One region of the Solwaraspora sp. WMMA2101 genome, then DNA from elsewhere that is predicted to be linked to it. Evidence: riboswitches for the same ligand, from Rfam matches in the RefSeq annotation. Region 1 holds a riboswitch; the other holds the start of a gene.
The links. Region 1 has a riboswitch for cyclic di-AMP ahead of ACN28F_RS18680 (coiled-coil domain-containing protein). Riboswitches for the same ligand answer to the same signal wherever they lie in the genome.
Positions count from the first base shown of each region.

Region 2: it holds a riboswitch for cyclic di-AMP, as region 1 does, so the genes downstream of both, ACN28F_RS07770 (C40 family peptidase) here and ACN28F_RS18680 (coiled-coil domain-containing protein) in region 1, are expected to answer to the same signal.

Region 1 covers NZ_JBMHMA010000006.1:3,909,933-3,917,479, reverse strand. The annotation lists gene ACN28F_RS18690 (cellulose binding domain-containing protein) at 1-854, opposite strand, end outside; gene ACN28F_RS18685 (potassium channel family protein) at 1,579-2,289, opposite strand; cyclic di-AMP (ydaO/yuaA leader) riboswitch at 2,551-2,688, shown strand; gene ACN28F_RS18680 (coiled-coil domain-containing protein) at 2,691-3,707, shown strand; gene ACN28F_RS18675 (glycoside hydrolase family 65 protein) at 3,813-6,182, opposite strand; gene ACN28F_RS18670 (HAD family hydrolase) at 6,179-6,928, opposite strand; gene ACN28F_RS18665 (ABC transporter ATP-binding protein) at 7,019-7,547, opposite strand, start outside.
Region 2 covers NZ_JBMHMA010000006.1:1,571,503-1,579,049, forward strand. The annotation lists gene ACN28F_RS07730 (DUF1360 domain-containing protein) at 1-437, opposite strand, end outside; gene ACN28F_RS07735 (hypothetical protein) at 532-861, opposite strand; gene ACN28F_RS07740 (DUF6158 family protein) at 865-1,227, opposite strand; gene ACN28F_RS07745 (hypothetical protein) at 1,315-1,761, shown strand; gene ACN28F_RS07750 (DUF3817 domain-containing protein) at 1,815-2,144, shown strand; gene ACN28F_RS07755 (DUF397 domain-containing protein) at 2,244-2,450, opposite strand; gene ACN28F_RS07760 (DUF5753 domain-containing protein) at 2,694-3,575, shown strand; gene ACN28F_RS07765 (DUF6232 family protein) at 3,601-4,242, opposite strand; cyclic di-AMP (ydaO/yuaA leader) riboswitch at 4,717-4,858, shown strand; gene ACN28F_RS07770 (C40 family peptidase) at 4,869-5,831, shown strand; gene ACN28F_RS07775 (sigma-70 family RNA polymerase sigma factor) at 5,925-6,854, opposite strand; gene ACN28F_RS07780 (dTMP kinase) at 7,300-7,547, opposite strand, start outside.

The DNA of each region.
Region 1 (7,547 bases):
AGCGTCCAGCCGTCGATCGGCTCCGCTGCGAGGTTGCGGACGTCCAGCTGCGCCTGGAAGGCACCCGGCCAGTGGTTGATCACCTGGTGGGCGACCTCGCAGGTCGGGGCGACCGGGGTGGTGGTCACGGTCAGCGGCGCGGACAGCGGCGAGCTGTTGCCGGCGTCGTCGTGGGCCCGTACCGCGAAGGTGTAGCTGGTGCCGGGCTGCAGGCCGCCGACCCGGGCGGTCGGACCGGTCGGCGGGTGCTGCGGAGCGGTGGCCACCCGGGTGGTCGAGCCGTCGGGGTGCACCCGCAGCACCTCGTACCAGGCGACGTAGACGTTGTCGGTGGACGGCTGCCAGCGCAGGGTGACCGCGTCGGTGCCGGTCTGGGTGGCGGTCAGGCCGGTGGGGGCGGTGGGTGCCTGGTCGTCGCCGGGCGGCATGGTCAGTCGCAGGCCGGGGCTCGTCGGCGACCGGTTGCCGGCGGCGTCGCGTGCGGCCACCCAGAACTGGTACGTCCGTGACGGCTGCAGGCCGACGATGGTGATCTCGTTGACCGGGCTGGTCTTGATGATGATGTAGTCGGCCTGCATCTGGGCGATCTCGTAGCCGGTGACCGCGACGTCGTCGGTGGCGGCGGTCCAGGTGAGGGTGACCTGGTCCGTGCTGATGGCGGCGACGGTCGGGGCACCGGGGGTGGTGGGCGCCTCGGTGTCGGCGCCGGTCGCGGCGCTCGCACTCGCCGCCGGCAGGGCGGGACCGAGCAGTACGGCGGCGAGCAGGACGCCCAGCCGTCGGGCGGCCCGGGGGCGACGGCTGCCGTCGCGGTGGGCTGCGCGATCCGACGGCGGCGGTGGCACAGTGGTCACGGGTGACTCGCTTTCGGTGCGGGCACCGGCGGACGAACCAGCGCCAGGACATCCATGGTCAACGATGCATGTCGCGGGGCGCCATCCGCCGTCCGGTGACAGTTCCGCCGTGCGGGCCCCGGCCGGACCACTGTGAGCTGGGACACCGTCGACCGGCGGCCCCGGACGATTGTCGATGCCCGCACGGCGCTGCCGCCGATCCCGACCGCGACCGGGCCAGGCAGCCACGACAGCTCCATACACAACGAAGCCTGCCGATGCATCGGCAGGCTGCGCAGGACAGTTGGACGCAGCGGCGTCGCGGTCCTGACTTGTCGGCGATTCCACGTCGTAACAATCGAGGACTAGCGTGGGGACGGGGAGGGCAACCCCCGTCCCCACCATCAGTTACTGACACGCACGAGCGGTTTGGCGTCCAGGTCGTGCGTGACGCGCGGGAGCCGGGCCACGCGAGTGGCTCTGGTTCCACCTCCTCTCGACAGGCGGTGCGTGGCTGGCGGCGGAGTCCGGGCTGGCCCGCCGCCAGCCCAAGGGCTGAGCGGTCGGCGAAGCGCTGCGAACAGCGCCACGCCGCGCGTCGGTACAGTGTTCCGGGTGCACATCCATCAATGGAAGCGCTCCCATGGGAGGACTGTAGCCTGAGTCACGAGTTTGCGAAAGTCCAGAGGCTGATCAGCTCACGAAATGAAGGCGTGACGAGACGGTTACGCCCAGGATCCCAGGGTCAACCGCCGAACCGCTGCACGTCCGCGGTCGGCCCGGCGACGATCAGCAGCGCGTCCGGCGGGATCACCGAGTCCGGTACGGCGTACCGCAGATGCTGGTCACGCTCCTTGATGCCGACGACGGTGATGCCGTACCGCTGCCGCAGCCGGGCCTGCGCCAGGGTCTGACCCGCGCTGTCCGCCGGGGCGCACACCTTGGCGATCGCGAAGCCGTCGTCGAACTCGATGAAGTCGAGCATCCTGCTGGCCAGCAGGTGCGCGACCCGGTCCCCCATGGTGGCCTCCGGAAAGATCACGTGGTGGGCACCGACCGAGGCGAGGATCCGGCCGTGCTTGGCGGTGATCGCCTTCGCCCAGATCTCCGGCACGCCGATCTCGGTCAGCGACACGACGGTCAGGATGCTGGCCTCGATGTCGGCGCCGATGCCGACGACCGCGCACGGGTAGTCGGCGACCCCGAGGTGCCGCAGCGACTCTTCGTCGGTGGGATCCGCCTCCACCGTCCGGGGCAGCCGGTCGGACCAGCGCTGCACCCGGCGGGGATCGCCGTCGATGCCGAGCACCCGGTGACCGAGCCGGCACAGCGACAGCGCCACCTGCCCACCGAATCGACCCAGGCCGATGACGGCCACGCTGTCGTCAGTGACGCCGTCGCCGGCCGCACCGACCGGGGACGGATCGGCAGCCGTCAGGAACGGGTCGTCTGTCATCAGGGAATCCATCCGGAGATTATTTCCTACTTTCGGCTTCTATGGCATTTTAGGCAGTTCCATCCCCCGACCACGGCACTATCGACCCAGCCGGCCGCGACATGCCGTAGGCCCGCCGACGCAGAAAGTGGACATTACCTAAAGTCGTTGTCCAGTAACGGAATTCTCCCTGGTCAACGACGGTCGTCGAGGTGTTGTCGCCGGTCACCGATCCGGTAAGCTTGCCGGCGGTCTCCGCCAGGCGGCACCCACCGGTGCCGGCGGTGACCGCCGCCTAATCGTCCTTCGGGGTGAGCCGGGGAACCACGTTTCCACCGGGGTGAATCCGCGACGTCGCGGTAGGGATCGTTCCGTCCCGAACCCGTCAGCTAACTCGGTCGGCGGCCAAGGAAAGGAACAGGATGACCGCACCCCTATACCGGCGGGTTCCGTTCACCGCCGCACTGGCCGCCGTGACCACCCTGCTCGCCGGCCTCGTCGTCGCCACCCCGGCCGCCGCCCAGGACCCCTCGGACGAGGGCGCGCAGCCACTGCTCAGCGACGTCATCGAGTCGACCAACCGAGGCTTCGTCGAAGCAAAGGCCGCCGTCGAGGAGTCCCGCAAGCGGCAACTTCAGCTCAACCTCGAACTGGAGAAGGTGGAGGAACGTCTGGAGGCACTCACCCCGCAGATCGGCGAGGTCGCCTCCAATTCGTACCGTCTCGGCCGGATCACCCCGGTGATGGTGCTGCTCAACAGCGCCAGCCCGGACGACCTGCTGGACCGGGCCGAAGGCCTGGACATGATCGCCATGCACGACAACAAGCGGGTCCGCGAGCTCAACGAGGCCCGTGAACAGGCCGCCCGGGCCGTCGCGGCGATCGAGGCCGAGGTGACCCGCGAGGAACAGCAGCTCGAGGTGATGTCCCGCCAGAAGAAGGAGGCGGAGAAGGCCCTGCAGCTGGTCGGCGCGGTCGCCACCAACGGGTTCGTCTCGGCCACCTCGCCGGTCGCCGCGCAGGCACCCCGCAACGCGAACGGTTCCTGGCCGTCCGAGTCGTGCAGCCTGGACGACCCCACCACGAGCGGCTGCATCACCCCCCGCACCATGCACGCGCTCAACGAGGCCAAGAAGGCCGGCTTCACCCGCTTCGTCTCCTGCTTCCGACCCGGTGGCCCGTTCGAGCACCCGAAGGGCCGGGCCTGTGACTTCTCCATGCAGTCCAGCGGCTTCGGCGGCGACGCCACCGGCGACGCCCGGCTCTACGGCAACAACCTGACCGCGTTCCTGGTCCGCAACGCCGACAAACTCGGCATCCTCTACGTGATCTGGTACCGCCAGTTCTGGTCACCGACGACAGGCTGGAGCTCCTACAGCGGCGCCGGCGGCGACCCGAGCAGCGACCACACCAACCACGTGCACCTGTCCCTGCTCTGAGTGCCCGCGCGCCGGTCAGTCAGGACGGCTGGCCGGCGCGCGAAGCGTCGGGCCCCGCGGCCCGGTGCGGGGTCGCGTCGGACCCCGCGGCCGGTGCGGGGTCAGTCAGTCGGTACGGGCCGACCGGCGCACCGGGGAGCGGCCCGCCGGCTGCTGCGGCGGCGGGCCCGCCGCCCCGGCCGGCGCGATCGCCCGGGTGACCGGCTTGTCGGCGGCGACGGTGATCGCCTCACCGTGGTGCGTCAGCTCGATCGTCGCGTTCGGATCCACGTCGCGTAGCGCATAGGTCACCTCGTCGCGCCCGACGGACACCCGCAGCCGCATGCCCCGCCACATCATGGCGAACTCGAGCCGGTTGATCCGCTGCGGCAACCGGGGGGCGAAGGAGAGCTCCCCGGCGTGGTCGCGCATCCCGCCGAACCCGGCCACCAACGCCAGCCACGCCCCGGCCAGCGCCGCGACGTGGATGCCGTCACGGGTGTTGCGGTTGATGTCGTGCAGGTCCATCAACGCGGCCTCGCCCAGGTAGTCGTGGGCGAGCTCCAGGTGACCGGTCTCGGCCGCGATCACCGCCTGGGTGCAGGCCGACAACGAGGAGTCCCGCACCGTACGCCGCTCGTAGTAGGCGAAGTTGCGGGCCTTCTCCTCGTCGGTGAAGGCGTCGCCCCGCCAGTGCATCGCCAGCGCCAGGTCGGCCTGCTTGACCACCTGCTTGCGGTACAGATCGAAGTACGGGTAGTGCAGCAGCAGCGGATAGTGGTCCTGCGAGGTGCCCGCGAAGTCCCACTCCTGGTGCCGGGTGAACCCGGCCGACTGCGGGTGCACGCCGAGCTCGTCGTCGTACGGAACGTGCATGGACAGCGCCGCGTCCCGCCAGGCCGCGGTCTCCTCGTCGTCGACACCGAGCACCCAGGCCCGGTCGGCGTAGCGCAGCGCGCAGTCGGCCGCCGTCAGCAGGTTCCGCTGCGCCATCAGGTTGGTGTAGATGTTGTCGTCGACCACCGCCGTGTACTCGTCCGGCCCGGTCACCCCGTCGATGTGGAACCGGCCGTGCCGGTCGTGGTGGCCGAGCGAGCGCCACAGTCTGGCCGTCTCCACCAGCAGCTCGAGGCCGATCTCCCGCTCGAACTCGACGTCACCGGTGGCGTGCACGTAGCGCCGGACCGCGTCGGCGATGTCCGCCGCCACGTGGAAGGCGGCGGTGCCGGCCGGCCAGTACGCCGAACACTCCTGCCCCCGGATGGTGCGCCACGGGAAGGCCGCCCCGTTGAGCCCGAGCATCCGGGCCCGTTCCCGCGCCTGGTCCAGCGTCGAGTGCCGCCAGCGCAGCACCGAGGCGACCGCCGCCGGCTGGGTGTAGGTCAGCACCGGCAGTACGAACATCTCGGTGTCCCAGAAGGCGTGTCCGTCGTACCCCGGTCCGGTCAGGCCCTTCGCGGCGATCGGCCGCTGCTCGGCGCGGGCCCCGGCCTGCAGCACGTGGAACAGGCCGAACCGGACCGCCTGCTGGATCTCCGGGTCGCCGTCGACCCGCACGTCGGAGTGGTCCCAGAAGTCGTCGAGGTACTTGCGCTGCTCGGCGCAGAGCCCTTCCCAGCCGGAGATTCGGGCGCCGGCCAACGCCGCCCCGACCTGGTCGCGCAGCGCCGGCAACGAGCGCTGACTGGACCAGCCGTACGTCAACAGCTTGACCACCCGCAGCCGCTGCCCCGGCTGCAGCAGGCAGGAGACGGTGGTCCGGACCCAGTCGTCGAACCCTTCGGTGCTCACCGCCACGTCACCGGGGCCGTCGATCTCGTGCCCCATCGCCGCCGCCATCCGCAGCCCGCTGGCCTTGGTCCGGTGGATCAGCAGCCCGCCGTCGGACTGCACCAACCGCTCCTCGGCCTGCAGCGGCTGGTCCAGTACGGCGGCCACCCGGGGGTCCTTGCTCTGCGCCGGCAACTCCTCGTTGGCGACCAGCTCGGACTGCACGATGATCCGCAGCGGCTCGTCGACCGCCTCGACCTCGAAGCAGACCGCGGCGACCGCCCGCTGGGTGAACGACACCAGCCGGGTACTGCGGACCCGGCAGGTCCGACCGGCCGGCGACCGCCACTCCAGGCGCCGGTCCAGCAGCCCGGCCCGCAGGTCGAGCACCCGCTCGTGGGAGAGCAGGTCGCCGTAGCGCACATCGAACGGTTCGTCGTCGACCAGCAGCCGGATCGGCTTGCCGTTGGTGACGTTCACCAGGGTCTGCCCGGACTCGGGGAAGCCGTACCCGGCCTCGGCGTAGGGCAGCGGCCGCAACTCGTAGAACGAGTTGAGGTAGGTGCCCGGCAAGCCGTGCGGCTCCCCCTCGTCCAGGTTGCCACGGAATCCGATGTGCCCGTTGGCCAGTGCGAAGACCGACTCCGACTGCGCCAGGATGTCGAAGTCCAGCCGGGTCTCCCGGACATGCCAGGGCTCGACCGGGTAGGCCCGCTCGCGGATCACCGTTCGGCTCCGACCAGCAGCTCCCCCAGGTCGTTCACCACGATGTCGGCACCATGGGCGAGCAGTTCGTCGCCGATACCGACCCGGTCGACGCCCACCACGCAGCCGAAGTCACCGGCCCGTGCCGCCGTCACCCCGGCCAGCGCGTCCTCGAAGACCGCCGCGTTCGCCGGCTCCACCCCCAACTGCGCGGCGGCGGCCAGGAACGTGTCCGGTTCCGGCTTGCCGCGCAGGCCCTTCTCTCTCGCGATCACCCCGTCTACCCGCACCTCGACCAACTCCTCAATCCCCGCCGCGATCAGCACGTCCCGGCAGTTGGCGCTGGCCGACACGACGGCCCGGTGCAGCCCGATCCAGCGGGCAGCATGAAGGTAGGCCAGCGAACCGTCGTAGACCTGCACGCCGTCTTCGGCGATACGTCGCAGCAGGACCTCGTTCTTCCGGTTGCCGATGCCGTTGACGGTGTCGGCAGCCGGGGGGTCGTCCACCGACCCCTCGGGAAGCTCAACGCCTCGCGAGGCAAGGAAGGAACGCACCCCGTCGGCCCGTGGTCGGCCGTCGACGTACCGGCTGTAGTCGGCGCCGGGATCGAACGGAAGGAAGGGGTGGCCGGCGGCCAGGGCACGGGCGCGGAGGAAGTCGTTGAAGGTCTCCTCCCACGCCCTGTTGTGTACTTTCGCGGTCTGGGTCAACACCCCGTCGAGGTCGAAAAGGCAGGCGGTCACATGAGTGGGTAGACCGAGCACCCCGCCAATCTAACCCGATCTCCACGGTGCCGGCCCGGTTTCCGCCGCCCGCCGGCGGCGCGCGGCGGGTGAACACGGCGGGTGAGCCGGTCACCGCCACCCGACGTCGATGCGGTCACCCCGCTCGTCGAAGAAGTGCAGCGCGTCCATCCGGACCGAAACCGCCAACGGGTGCCCTGCGGTGACCGCCGGGTACGGGGCGAGCCGTACCGCCAGCTCGGCGGGGCGACGGTGGTGCCGACCGCCGTCGCTGAGCACGCTCTCCCGGGCACCGCCGGGCCGGGGCGAGGCCGGGTCGGCGGCCGCCGGCTCTGCGGTCCGCCCGGTGAGGCGTTGCATCACGCTGCCGAGACGACGCAGCCGCTGACCGGAGCCGCCGGTCGGCTCCACCGGCGTACCGCCGAGGTCGTCGACCACGATCGCGGTCGCGCCGATGTCGAGGTAGGCCAGGGACTCGTGGCCGTGGTGTTCGAGGAAGCGGATCCGGCCCTGCAGGACGTCGCCGGGGGTGTCCGGGGCGACCGGGGTGAGTGCCTCGGCGCGCATGCCGACCACGATGCGTTCGCCGTGGTAGTGCGAGACGGCGCGGGCCCGGATGTCGTTCCAGGGCAGGTAGAGG
Region 2 (7,547 bases), 2.3 Mb from region 1:
GTCGCCCGTGGGGCGAAGACCAGTCCGATGGTCAGCCCGGTCGCGACCCACACGGCCAGGCAGAACGGGCAGCTGACCATCTCACCGAACACGTGTCGGGAGCCGCTGCCGTCGTCGCGGACCTCCTCGGCCACCTCGCCAGCGCCGGTCGGCCCGTCGTAGCGGGTGAACGGGGCCCGCAACGGGCTGGTCACCGCGTCCTTGCTGACCAGTCGGCTCAGCTTGTGGGTGGCGACGCTGATCAGCACGACGTCACCGAGCCCCACCCGGGGCGGTAGTTGCCGTCCGGTGAGCAGCACGGCCGCACCGGCCCCGGCCACCACCGACGCGTACACGGTCAACGCCCGGGCGTACCCGCCGAGCGGACGGTCGCCGCCTGGCGCGTACGCCCGTAGCAGCGCGGCACCTCGGCCGCGTACCCGGTCACCCACCGCCATGTCGCACACTCCCCCGCTCGCTCGATGCCGCTCGCTCGATGCCGCTCGCTCGATGCCCGCCCGCTCGGTCCTGGACAGGCACAGGTGGTCCACCTCAGCCCGCGTTGAGGTTGTCGGTGACGGCGCGGGCCAGCCCGGTCAACGTCTCGTCGGCGATCCGGGTGAGATCCTCGTGGGGCAGCTCGGCGTCCAGTTCCAGCCGCAGCATCGCCCCGCCGGCCTGCACCGGGTAGACCCGCAGCACCGCCGACCACGGCGCGTCCGGGGCGGTCCAGCGGGCCTGCAGCGGGCCGTCGCCGGCCGGTTGCGCGCTGGCCCGTTTCAGCATTTCAGGCAACCAGGCGGTACGGCGGTCCGGGTCGGTCGCGGTGCCGTAGGCCACCTCGGGGGGAGCGGAGACGCCCCGTTCGGCGTACGCCGGCACGGCTCACCGCCCGTCACGTAGCCGGGCCGGATCGATCTCCCGCCCCGGGTTGCGGGTGAGGTACTCGGTCTCCAGATCGGCGGTCCGCCGCAGGTGGTTCGCCAGCGCCGCGTCGGTGCCGTGCCGCAAGGTGTCCAGCCGGGTGCGGTGCAGGCTGCCCATCTCCCGGATCAGGTCGCCGTCGGTCAGTTCGACCGCGTCGATGCCGGGGTCGACCTCCGGGGCGGCGTCGTCGACGCCGAGGCAGCCGTCGTCAGCCTGGTCGCCGTCCCAGCCGGTCATCTCGGGCGGGTGGCCGGTGCGGGGTGGGAACGGGGTGCCGGCTGATGCCGGCGAGTAGTCGCCGTAGCGCGCTGGTCCGGTCATCTCCGGCCTCCGGGGAGTCGACGAGGCGTCATCGTCGGGGAATTCCCCGCAGACCGGCAGGCAAACCCGGCCGGTACCCTTTCGGACATGCGGCAGCTCTGGACCCCCGCGTGGATCCTGCGCCACCTCGCGATGCTGGTCGTGGTGGCGGGCTTCCTCGCGCTGGGCTGGTGGCAGATCAGCCGGGCCGCCGCCGGCAACACCCTGAGCTGGGCGTACGCGGTGGAGTGGCCGGTGTTCGCGGCGTTCGTCGTGTTCGTCTGGGCCCGCGAGGTACGGCAGGTGCTGCGCCGGGCCGCTCCGGCGGCCGACCGGCCGGAACCGGCGCCGGTGCCCGCCCCGACAGCCCCGGTGTCGGCCCCCGCCCCGGTCCCGGCGGTCCCGGCCCCGGCGATCAGACGGCCGGTGCGGATCCGGTCGACCGGCTCTGCGCCCGTGACGGAGCCCGACGATCCGCAGCTGGCCGCCTACAACGACTACCTGGCCTGGCTGAACGCCAATCCGCACGCCCGGGCCAGTGACTATCCCGGCTGACCGTCGGGGCGACAGGTGACGACCGGGCGCCAGCCCGGTGAGAAAGGACGACCGTGTCTGGTGCACTCATCCGCTACCGGCTGATCGCGTACGTGGTCGGTGTGGTGCTGATCCTGCTGATGGTCGTCGGGATGCCGATGAAGTACCTGTTCCACGACGCCGTGGTCGTGGAGACGATCGGCCCGGCGCACGGCTTCCTCTACATGGTGTACCTGGTGGCCGCCTTCGACCTGGCCCGGCGGGCGAACTGGTCACTCGGGCGGATCGTGGCGATCATGCTCGCCGGTACGGTGCCGTTCGTGTCGTTCTGGGCGGAGCGGGTGGTGTCCCGCTGGGCGCAGCAGGTGATCAAGGCCGAGCCGCAGACCGTGACGACGGGCTGAGCCGGGTCCGTCGTCGGCTGCCGGGTCCGTCGGGCGGGTCCAGGTGTGCCGACCGGGTGCGGTGCCGGGCGACGCGAGCGCCGGCCCGACACCGGGTGATCATCCGGCCGTACGACCGGCCCGGTCGTGGTCGAGGCCGGCCACGAAGGCCGTCCACGCCGACGCCGAGAATCGCAGGTGCACGTCGGGGTCGGTGGAGTTACGGACCCCGACCGCCGGGCCGAACGTCGCCACCTCGACACAGGTCGTCGCCTCGCAGCGGCGGCTCTTGCGCCAGGCAGGACCGGCAGTGCTGATCACAGTCACCCAGACTCCTCTATACGGATATTTTGGGGCATTTGCCTTCTAAGACCTCAGGCAATTCGCGCGGACACTATCAGTCGTGGATCTTGCTCCCACCGGGGGCGACCGGGCCGCCCGAAGTCCGGAACGCCGTACCCCGGTTGGTAAGGGCCAGCCGTCCATAGCAGACCGGACGGCACCGGTGTAGCGTCAAGAGACGGCAACCAGCCAGGTGGCATTCTGCTAGGCACTCCCCCGGAGCGATCCATGCCAGCCCGACACCAGGGTCCGACCATCGGGCGCCGCCGACTCCGCGCGGCGCTGCGCCGGGCACGCGAGGCGGCCGAGCTGACCCAGGAGTACGTCGTCACCCAGATGGACTGGTCGCTGTCCAAGCTCATCCGGATCGAGTCCGGCTCGGTCAGCATCTCGACCAACGACGTCAAGGCCCTGCTCGACCTCTACGGGGTCCGCGACCAGCAGCAGGTCCAGGAACTGGTCGAACTGGCCCGGGCAGCCCGGCGACGGGCCTGGTGGAGCGGGTACAAGGACCGGGTGCCGGCGGCCTACGCCGCCTACATCGGGCTGGAGGCCGAGGCTTCGGCGCTGCAGTACTTCCAGCCGATCAGCTTCCCCGGCCTGCTGCAGACCGAGGAGTACGCGCGGGCGGTGATCCCCGCCGACGGCCCGCACCACGTACCGGCCGAGGAGATCGAGGGTCGGGTACAGATCCGGATGGCCCGCCAGCACGCGGTGCTGGACGGTGCCGACCCGCCCCGCATCGAGGTGATCCTCGACGAGGCCGCGCTCCGTCGGATGACCGGCGGTCGGCGCATTCTGCGCGAGCAGCTGCGCCACGTGGCGAAGATGTGCGCCGCCCCGCACGTCTCGGTCCGGGTGCTGCCCTTCGCCGCGGGCAGCAACACCGTCCTCGGCCCGTTCGTCATCCTGCACTTCGCCGATCAGGCCGACGCCGACGTGGTCTACGTGGAGAGCGCGCTGGTCGAGGAGGTCATCGACCGGGCCGGCGAGGTCCGGTCGTACCAGCATGTCTTCGATCGACTCCGCGCGGAGGCGCTGTCCGCCAACGAATCGGTGGCGATGCTGCTCGACCTCGCCCGGCAGTTGGACGAGGACATTGCGGGCTGACCGGCGGCGGGGGCCGCCGGCCGGCTCACCGCTGGTCGGGCACCCAGGGCTCGATCGTCACCGGCTCGGACAGGCCGGCCAGCCGCGACATCTCCCGGGCCCGCATCAACGCCCGGCTCACCTGCCCGTACTGGCGTTCCTCGTCGGTGCTGAACAGCAGGACCAGCAGGCCCTCGTGTCGGCCCCAGAGCTCGTAGGACCGTGGCCGTACCTTGTCGCCGAGCCAGCCGAGGCCGACCGGGACGAACGCCGCCACCAGCATCGCGAAATAGGCAGCAGCGCTGACCTCGGCGAGCCCCTGGGTGAAGCCGATGGTCACCGCGATCGCCGAGAGGATGACGACGGTCACTGCCACCAACCGCCCGGTCAGCCGGTCCCGGGCGCCACGGGCGGTACGCAGTTCGGTGAGGTCCCGGATCGCGAACCGACGCCCGGCGACGACGAACCAGTCGGCGGTGACGCAGATGCCGGGCTGGCGGTAGAAGGTCGGCCCAGCGGCGGCGGGTCGGGTGACCGGGGCGCCGGGTGCCGCGCCACGGGCGGGCGATCGGCGCCCGGGTGTCCGGGGGATCAACGGTGTCGTGGTGCTGCTGCGGTCGCCCGGCCGGGCGGCCCGGCGAAGGGTCGGGGATCCGCGTAGTGGCGGGGTCCGGCGGGTGGCACGCATCGGCTGCCTCCGAAGGTCGGGTACGGCACTGACCTTGCGCGTCCATTGTGCAAACGGCGAGCTACTCGATGGAAGATACGCATTCTGCCACCTAGCTGATTGACGTACGGCAGGACGCTTCCTGGACTCCGATACGACACTTTTGTTCTTATTTACCCTAGTGGATGCCCACCAGCAACCGCGTAGAGCGACTTATCGAGCATTTCGCCCAGTCGATCGAAACCTGGCGCCCGGTCACCGTGCGACCACCTCGCGAAGCCACCCGATTCGCCATTGCATGACGCAGCGCCACTGTGCACTACATTCTGTGACTATCGGCGCCACTCCACCATGGTCGATGCCACGGATCACGACGAGCGAGGGTTTCCGCGAGCAACCGTTGCGGCTAGGTTAGATTCGCTGGTCCGGTTACCAGTCACCGACCCCGGTGACGCCGGCCCGGTGCCGCCGAATCACCATCCGGCAATCACTGAAAGTAGTTGTTCGGTGATCGCATGGTGGTGACCCGGGGACCCACCGAGCACGTCTGGGGTGAATCCGCGTGTCACACGCGGTAGGGCGACACCTTCCCGCCCGAATCCGTCAGCTAACCCGGTAGGCGGCGTGGGAAGAAGGGTTCTGCGTTCTTGTCAACAGCGCGGATTCTGCTGCGTACCCTCGTGCTGGCCGGCGTGACCGCCGGGCTGGTGGTTCCGGCCGTCGCCGTCTCCGCCCAGCCCTCGGTCAGCGAACTCACGCAGCAGATCAACAAGGAATCCGAGGAACTGGCCAAGGTCGTCGAGTCGTACAACCGGCTCACCGAGGAGTCCAAGACCACCCGGGCGGCGGTCGAGGAGCTCGACACCAAGCTGGGTCCACTGCAGGACGAACTCGCCCGGGCCGAGGTCGAGGTCGGGCAGATCGCCATCACCGCCTACAAGTCCGGCGGGCTGAGCACCGCCAGCGCGCTGCTCGACAGCGGCTCGTCGGACGGTTTCCTGGACCGGCTGGGCACCCTCGACCACCTCGCGCGGGACCGTCAGCAGCGGCTCAGCAACTTCACCAGCACCCAGGCGACGTACCTGGCTGAGCAGGAGAAGCTGCAGGCGACGCTCGCCAAGCAGGAAGCCCAGGCCAAGGAGCTCGCCGACCGCAAGAAGTCCATCGAAGCCGACATCGACAAGCTGATGGACAAGCGGGAGGAGGCCTACGGTGCGGCGACCGAGTCCGGCTCGTCGTACACCGGGACGATCCCGTCGGTCGCCGGCGCCGCCGGCGTCGCGGTCGAGTTCGCGTACGGCGCCATCGGCAAGCCGTACGTGTGGGCGTCCAGCGGGCCGAACGGCTACGACTGCTCCGGTCTGACCCTGGCTGCCTGGCGGGCCGCAGGCAAGAGCCTGCCGCACAACGCCGCCATGCAGTGGGACCGGGTCGCCAAGATCAACCGTGGCGACCTGGCACCGGGCGACCTGGTGTTCTACCGGAACCTCGCACACGTCGCCCTGTACGTCGGCGACGGCAAGGTCATCCACGCACCGACGTTCGGCCAGCCCGTCCAACTGGCCAGCGTGGACATGATGGCACCGTACGGGTACGGCCGGGTGCGCTGACCGACCGGCACCGACACGAGGGCCCGGCATCCGCTTACGGATGCCGGGCCCTCGTCGTCACAGGGGACCGTGGTCGTGGCAGCGACCGACCGGTCAGGCCGCCTGCAGCCCCTCGGCCCGGGCCAGCTCACGCAGCCGGCCGAGGGCCTGGATCTCCAGCTGGCGGATGCGCTCGCGGGACAGCGAGAACCGCGAGGCGACCTCGGTGAGCGAATGCTCCCGGCCGTCCTCCAGCCCGTAGCGGGCCCGCATGATGCCGGCGGACCGGTCGTCGAGGTGGTTCAGCAGGCCCTCGATGCGCTGGCGCTCCAACCCGGTCAGCACGATGTCCTCCGGCGACGGCGCGTCGCTGTCGGCCACCAGGTCACCGAGGTTGGTGTCACCGTCGTCGCCGACCGGGGTGTCCAGCGAGACGGTGTCCTGCGACCAGCGGACCAGCTCGTGCACCCGCTCGACCGGCACTCCGAGCGATGCCGCGATCTGCTCCGGCTCCGGATCCGAGCCGAGCTCCCGGGTGAGTTGGCGGGCGACGTTGCGCATCCGGTTGACGTCCTCGACCAGGTGCACCGGCAGCCGGACGGTCCGCTCCTGCTGCGCGATGGCCCGACTGATCGCCTGCCGGATCCACCAGGTGGCGTAGGTGGAGAACTTGAAGCCGCGCTCGTAGTCGAACTTCTCGACCGCCCGGACCAGACCGGTGTTGCCCTCCTGGATCAGATCCAGCATCGGCATCCCGGACCGGACGTAGCGGCGGGCGATCGACACCACCAGCCGCAGGTTGGCCCGGATGAACAGGTCCTTGGCCCGCTCACCCTCGATGACCAGCCGCTCCAGCTCCTCGCGGCTGACCCCGGCCCGCGGGGTGCCCTCCTCGAGCAGGTGCTCGGCGTACAGCCCGGCCTCGATCGCCTTGGACAGCTCGACTTCCCGGGCCGCGTCGAGCAGCGGCGTACGGGAGATCTCATGCAGGTAGACGCCAACGAGGTCCCGCTCCTCGGCCACCTCGTCGGTCCGCAAAGCCATCGTCTTCTCCACGTTGCTCACGGTCCCCTCGTTAACCCCACTTGCCCTGGCACCTGCGATGCGCATCTCCATCAGCCTCTCCCCCGTCACGTCGCCACCGACCGGCGTACCCGGATGTGCGGGTCCCGCCGAACGATGCCGACACCTGCACAACAGATAAGACGCGTCAGGGATTCCGTCTCGTGAGTCGAAGCTGACACGATTGCCTGAGTAATTGCTGTGAGCAGGATTGATGTTTCCTGCCAGGCACCTCGGTCGCGCCGTCGCGACGGGTCTGCCCATGGTGCGTTTCGCGGAGGTCCGCGGCCTTTCGCGGGCCCGCACGAGAGCATGACGCCGGACGCGGCGCCGGCATTCCCGTCACCGCGTCCCCTGCGATCCTCGTCACTGCCAGACCGTCACGTCCCACGCCCGGATGTACGGGCTGAGCAGGGTGTGCGGTTCATCACCGCCCGAGGCGGCCACCATGGTCGGCCGGTAGCCGGTCGACCAGGTGCTGACGCAGCCGCGCGGCGACCTGGGCCGCGCTGCCCCGCGCGTCGATCACCACGAACTCGGCGGCCTCGGGCAACGACCGGTAGGCCGCCGCGCTGCGCACCAGATGCTCCAGCGACTCGCTGTCGGTGCCCCGCGCCTCGATCCGGTGCCGGGCCTCGGCCGGCGGCAGCCAGAGCAGGAAGGTCAGATCCGGCC